2 regions of the Serratia ficaria genome follow, and region 1 is predicted to be linked to the other one. Evidence: predicted binding sites of a transcription regulator. Region 1 holds the regulator's gene; the other holds the start of a gene.

Region 1 (3,410 bases):
GCTGGGCGACTTCATCAACGCCCGCCGCCGCCTGGAACTGCGCGGCGAAGCCAACGGCGTCACGGTGTACGACGATTTCGCCCACCACCCGACGGCGATCCTGGCTACCCTGGCCGCGCTGCGCGGCAAGGTGGGCGGCACGGCGCGCATTTTGGCGGTGCTGGAGCCGCGCTCCAACACCATGAAAATGGGCATCAGCAAAAATGATTTGGCGCCTTCGCTCGGCCGCGCCGACGAAGTGTTCCTGTTCCAGCCGCACCATATTCCCTGGCAGGTGGCGGAAGTGGCCGAAGCCTGCGTACAGCCGGCGCACTGGAGCGCCGATCTCGATGCGCTGGTGGAGATGATCGTGAAAACCGCGCAGCCGGGCGACCACATTCTGGTGATGAGCAACGGCGGCTTCGGCGGCATTCACGATCGCCTGCTGGAAGCGCTGGCGAAGAAGCAGGAGCCGAAAGTCACCTACTGATCGCCAGCGGGATCGCGTCATTTCAGCATAAGGGCCGCCGGCGGCCCTTTTTTGCGCCCATAAAAAAGCCCTCGCGAGCGAGGGCAACGGGGTTTCGTCGGATAGGACGACGATAGGGGCGCCGGAGAGTCGGCGTTTGCGTCAGAACTCGGCAGTGGCAGTGACGAGGGTAATCAGCTCTGCAAACGCGCTCCCCAGCGTTGTTATTTGTAGATCTCGGCGGTAGCGTGGTAGCTGCCTTCATTGCGCGCTTCGATCACGCGGTAGGCTGTGGCGCCCTGTTGGTCCGCTTTATCCGACAGCGCCTGGCGAATGTCGGAAGGCGCGCCGTCGATGCCGCTGACGGTGATGGTGCCGACGGATTGCAGATTGCCGACCTGATCGTTAGTGACCAGTTGGGCGGCCGAAGCGCCGAAAGACACGGCTGACAGCAGGCTGAGCGCGGCGATGGTGGTTTTCATGTTCATGGTATGGGTCCTTTGGCGATAACAGCCTGGAAGGGCTTGGTAGCGGTTTTTATTCTTGAAGACCGTTATCGGTGGTGCGAAATTCCAGAGATTTATTGCCCGTTTACGGGTAACGCCCGGTACTTATTTGTAAATTTCAGCGGTCGCGTGGAAGCTGCCTTCGTTGCGCGCTTCGATCACGCGGTACGCCGTGGCCCCTTTGGCGTCGGCTTTATCAGACAGCGCCTGGCGAATGTCCGAAGGTGCGGCGGCGACGCCGCTCACGGTAATCACGCCGGCCGGCTGCAGTTTTTCCGCCTGGGAGGCATCAACAGATTGTGCTGCAAATGCGCCGAAAGAAAGCATTGATAGAAGGCTCATGGCTGCAACGGTAGTTTTAGTATTCATCATCTCACCTCATCGTATTCTTTTATCAGTTCCAATGAACTGTGATTTACGTCACGGAAATGAGTATACATCTAGTAACTCGAAAAATTAATAGTTGGCTAACAGTTTCTAGTGAAACTTTAATCTGGCGATCCTTATTTTTAATAACCGGATGGAATAAAAAACGCTTATAAAACGATCTTTCGATGTTAAATTTATGTAATTTCAATAGGGTAAGTGCTTTTGACCAAAAGTGCGGAAGATCGCAGTCGCTAACGCTGGCGACATGGAAATGTCATTGGAATGTGTTGCAGATGGGCGAAAAGGCAGTATTAAACGTGGTAGGGCAGCGTGGAAAGGTAAAGGAAGGGTTAAATAAGCGCTAACGAAACGCGACCCTTGGCCGCATTTTGTTAGCGCCGCGCCTCACAGTTCTTGTTCGAACACACCCAGGATCGCTTCATGTAACTTCTGAGCGGTAAAGGTGCTGGAGGGGGTGACGAAAATGGTGTCGTCACCGGCAATGGTGCCGAGAATGCCTTCGGATTTACCCAGCGAATCCAGCAGGCGGGCAATCAGCTGCGCCGCGCCCGGGCTGGTGTGGATCACCACCACCGCGTCGTTGTGGTCGACGTCCAGCACCAGGTTCTTCAGCGGGCTGGTGGTGGTCGGCACGCCGAGTTCGGCCGGAAGGCAATACACCATTTCCATTTTGGCATTGCGCGTACGCACCGCGCCGAACTTGGTCAGCATGCGCGATACTTTGGACTGGTTAATGTTTTCGAAGCCTTCTTCTTGCAGCGCCAAAACGATCTCGCCTTGAGAACTGAATTTTTCTTCTTTCAATAACGCTTTAAACGCCTTGATCAGATCTTCCTGCTTTGCGGGATTACGCATTTTGCACCGTGGAATGTTGACAATAGAAGTGATGATTATGCATATAATTGAATTTTTATGCAATAAAGCCTGCCCAAATAAAATAATCGTGCCCGGGCGGCGAGGAAAGGACGGCATTTTAACAAAATCCGCCCCTCATGAATATGCCCTTTCAGCGACTGAAATCATGGCCCCCAGCGGTAAAGAAAATGTTATTAAAATGATGTTGTTCTGATGTTGCGTAAGGGTGTAATGTAACCGCCGGTTAACTTGCTCGTGAATAACCTCGCATTATTTTTGATTAGTGTGCGCTATGCCCTTCATGCGTAAGCGATTTAATCTAAAATGGGCGCGGCATCGGCCGGTTTATTGCCCCAGCTCGCAAACACATCGTTAAGAGATTGTTTTCAAAGGTGTAATAATTTAAGGTCCGTAACCAACACATTCACGGCGCTTTATATATTTAAGATAATAAAGGAGTATAGGATGAAAGTTGCAGTTCTCGGTGCTGCTGGCGGTATCGGCCAGGCCCTCGCCCTTCTACTCAAAACCCAGCTTCCTTCAGGTTCTGAACTCTCTCTCTACGACATTGCCCCTGTTACCCCTGGCGTTGCCGTCGACTTAAGCCACATCCCAACCGCAGTTAAAATCAAAGGCTTCAGTGGCGAAGACGCTACTCCTGCTCTGCACGGCGCCGACGTGGTGCTGATTTCCGCCGGCGTCGCGCGCAAGCCGGGCATGGACCGTTCCGACCTGTTCAACGTTAACGCCGGCATCGTGCGTAACCTGATCGAGCAAGTGGCGAAAACCTGCCCGAAAGCCTGCATCGGCATCATCACCAACCCGGTCAACACCACCGTCGCCATCGCGGCGGAAGTGCTGAAAAAAGCCGGCGTTTACGATAAAAACAAACTGTTCGGCGTGACCTCGCTGGATATCATCCGCTCCAACACCTTCGTGGCTGAGCTGAAAGGCAAGCAGCCGGAAGCGCTGAACGTGCCGGTCATCGGCGGCCACTCTGGCGTGACCATCCTGCCTCTGCTGTCGCAGATCCCGGGCGTGAGCTTCACCGAACAGGAAGTGGCCGATCTGACCAAGCGCATCCAGAATGCGGGCACCGAAGTGGTTGAAGCCAAAGCCGGCGGCGGGTCCGCGACCCTGTCCATGGGCCAGGCGGCTGCGCGTTTCGGCCTGTCTTTGGTGCGTGCGCTGCAGGGTGAGCAAGGCGTGGT
Region 2 (3,410 bases), 1.6 Mb from region 1:
AAAAAGAACGCAAATTGCGGGCAATTTCAGCAGAAAAACGGGTTTAACCCAATAAATAGCAAAAAGGGTTTGCAACAAAATGCACGGAGAGTATAGTGCGCATCCATCGGACGCGGGGTGGAGCAGCCTGGTAGCTCGTCGGGCTCATAACCCGAAGGTCGTCGGTTCAAATCCGGCCCCCGCAACCAACCGATACCGTACCAGCGGTATCACATGAAAGGTGGGTTTCGATAATACGGTATCAAGACGGACGCGGGGTGGAGCAGCCTGGTAGCTCGTCGGGCTCATAACCCGAAGGTCGTCGGTTCAAATCCGGCCTCCGCAACCAATCTTGATAACAACAGATAAGCACCCTCAAGGGTGTTTTTTTGTATCTGAAATCCGCCGAAGCCGGCCAGGCCTGCACCTGGCCCCAAGGTTATCTGCTCGCCAGCGCGCCGCCGTTGGCGAAATACGCCTTGATCCCCGCCAGAATCGACTCCGCCACCTGCTGCTGAAAATGGCTGGTGCGCAGCTTGCGCTCTTCTTCTATGTTGCTGATGAACGCCGTCTCGACCAGAATCGACGGGATGTCCGGCGCTTTCAACACCGCAAAACCGGCCTGATCGACGCGATTCTTATGCAAACGGTTAATTTTGCCCATCCGGTTCAGCACTTCCTTGCCGAATTTCAGGCTGTCGTTAATGGTGGCGGTCTGGATCAGATCGAACATGGTGTGATCGAGATAGCGATCGCCGCTCTTGCTGACGCCGCCGATCTGGTCCGAGGCGTTCTGGGTCTGCGCCAGGAACTTGGCCGCCGAGCTGGTGGCGCCCTTGGTCGACAGCGCAAACACCGAGGAGCCGCGCGCCGCCCGGCTGGTGAAGGCGTCGGCGTGAATGGAAACGAACAGGTCGGCGCGCTGCTTGCGCGCCTTGGCGACGCGCACCTTGAGCGGAATGAACACGTCGTCGTTGCGGGTCATGAATACCTTCATATTCGGTTCGCGCTTGATCAACGCGCTCAGCTTGCGGGCAATCTGCAGCACGATGTCCTTCTCGCGCGTTTTAAACTTGCCGATGGCGCCGGGATCTTCACCGCCGTGGCCGGGATCCAGCATGATGACGATCGGCCGGTCGCGCCCCGCCTTGCCGGCCTGCGGCGCTTCCGCCGGCAGCGTGCGCTCCAGATCGCCCTTGTTGTAATCTTCCAGTAACGCCAATAGCGGATCATACTCCTCGCCGCCGCCGCCGCCCTTGGTGGGATAGAGGTCCATCACCAGGCGGTTGCGATACTCCGGTACCGGCGCCAGCGAGAACATATGCGGACTGACGCTTTGCTTAAGCTCCAGCACCAGCCGCACGGTGTTTTGATCGAACTGGCCAACCCGCGCCTGTTTGAGATAGGGATCGTCGGCGCGAACCTGGCCGACAATGCCCTTGAGCACGCTGTTGAGGTGCACGCCTTCGATATCCACCACCACGCGGTCGGGATTGGTCAACGCAAACTGTTTGTATTTCAGTTCAACGTTAGATTCGAGCGTGACGCGGGTATAGGTAGAAGAAGGCCAGACGCGCACGGCGATCACGTGTGACGATGCGGCGAAGCCTACGCGACTCACACTCAGCAACCAGCTGGCGGCAACCCCCTGCAATAAACGACGGCGGCCCAGATTGTGATTTGAGTTTGGCATGCGACTCCGGCAGTGATAACAGATTACAACAGATGAAAAAAACACCGGTCAAACGGGAATGCCGAAAACTTTAACCAATCATGCCAGCCCTGTCACCAGAAAATCTTTTTATGGTTTTTCAATTTATTAACGATTCAGCGCCCTTAGTGAGAGAATTGAGATAATTTCCCGCTTGCCATTGGGCCAAGAAAAGAATAAAAATACAAAAATATCGTATAAATATGCAAAAGAGGTTTGGCCGTGAAGGAACGTAGTACAGAGCTGGTTCAAGGATTCCGTCACTCAGTTCCCTATATCAACGCCCACCGCGGCAAGACGTTCGTCGTCATGCTCGGCGGGGAAGCCATCGAACATGAGAATTTCTCCAACATCGTCAACGATATCGGGCTGCTGCATAGCCTGGGCATTCGTCTGGTGGTGGTTTATGGCGCGCGGCCGCAGATCGACAGCAATCTGGCGCAGCATAACCTCGAACCGATTTATCACAAGCATACCCGGGTTACCGACGCCCCGACGCTCGAGCTGGTCAAGCAGGCCGCCGGGCTGCTGCAGCTGGACATCACCGCCCGGCTGTCGATGAGCCTCAACAATACCCCGCTGCAGGGCGCGCACATCAACGTGGTCAGCGGCAACTTTATCATCGCCCAACCGCTGGGCATCGATGACGGCGTGGATTACTGCCACAGCGGGCGCATTCGCCGCATCGACGAAGAAGCCATCCACCGCCAGCTCGACAGCAACACCATCGTGCTGATCGGCCCGGTAGCGGTGTCGGTGACCGGTGAAAGCTTTAACCTCACCTCGGAAGAGGTCGCCACCCAGCTGGCGATCAAGCTGAAGGCGGAAAAAATGATCGGCTTCTGTTCGTCGCAGGGGGTCACCGATCAGGCAGGTGATATCATTTCCGAACTGTTCCCCAACGACGCGCAAAAACGCATCGAAGCGCTGGAAGAGAGCGGCGACTATCACTCCGGCACCGTGCGCTTCCTGCGCGGCGCGGTTAAGGCCTGCCGCAGCGGCGTGCGCCGCAGCCACCTGATCAGCTATCAGGAAGACGGCGCGCTGGTGCAGGAACTGTTCTCGCGCGACGGTATCGGCACCCAAATCGTGATGGAGAGCGCCGAACAGGTGCGCCGGGCGACGATTAACGACATCGGCGGCATCCTCGAGCTTATTCGTCCGCTCGAGCAACAAGGCATACTGGTGCGCCGCTCGCGTGAGCAGCTGGAGATGGAAATCGACAAGTTCACCATTATCGAGCGCGACAACCTGACCATCGCCTGCGCGGCGCTGTACCCGTTCCCGGAAGAAAAAATCGGCGAGATGGCCTGCGTGGCGGTGCACCCGGACTACCGCAGCTCATCGCGCGGTGAAATGCTGCTGCAGCGGGTGGAAAATCAGGCGCGGCAAATGGGCCTGCAGAAGCTGTTCGTACTGACGACCCGCAGCATCCACTGGTTCCAGGAGCGCGGCTTCACGCCGGCGGAGGTCGACGTGCTGCCGATGCAAAAACAAGCGCTGTACAACTACCAGCGCCGCTCCAAAATTCTGCTGGCGGACCTGTAATTTCTGCGGGCGCGGCGGCGCTGCGCCCTTCCGCCGTTTAGTCGGCGCGCTGCAAACGCTCGGCCAACCCGCTGCGCCGCTGGGTTGGCGTGCGGATCGCTTTCATCAGCACCCCATCGGCGGCGTACAGCGAAAGCTGCCTGCGCGCCCGGGTGATCGCGGTATACACCAG

The links. The regulator ArgR, encoded in region 1, controls arginine synthesis, uptake and breakdown. The targets are predictions, from matches to a motif close to ANTGAATAAAAATACANT.
Region 2: the regulator ArgR is predicted to act here: its motif matches at 1,862-1,879, upstream of argA (amino-acid N-acetyltransferase).

What each region holds. Positions count from the first base shown of each region.
Region 1 is NZ_LT906479.1:536,333-539,742, forward strand. It holds gene mpl (UDP-N-acetylmuramate:L-alanyl-gamma-D-glutamyl-meso-diaminopimelate ligase) at 1-469, shown strand, start outside; gene yhcN (peroxide/acid stress response protein YhcN) at 673-936, opposite strand; gene yhcN (peroxide/acid stress response protein YhcN) at 1,060-1,323, opposite strand; gene argR (transcriptional regulator ArgR) at 1,729-2,199, opposite strand; gene CKW09_RS24655 (hypothetical protein) at 2,237-2,413, shown strand; gene mdh (malate dehydrogenase) at 2,665-3,410, shown strand, end outside.
Region 2 is NZ_LT906479.1:4,160,053-4,163,462, forward strand. It holds tRNA gene CKW09_RS19630 (tRNA-Met) at 112-188, shown strand; tRNA gene CKW09_RS19635 (tRNA-Met) at 252-328, shown strand; gene amiC (N-acetylmuramoyl-L-alanine amidase AmiC) at 419-1,672, opposite strand; gene argA (amino-acid N-acetyltransferase) at 1,913-3,238, shown strand; gene recD (exodeoxyribonuclease V subunit alpha) at 3,276-3,410, opposite strand, start outside.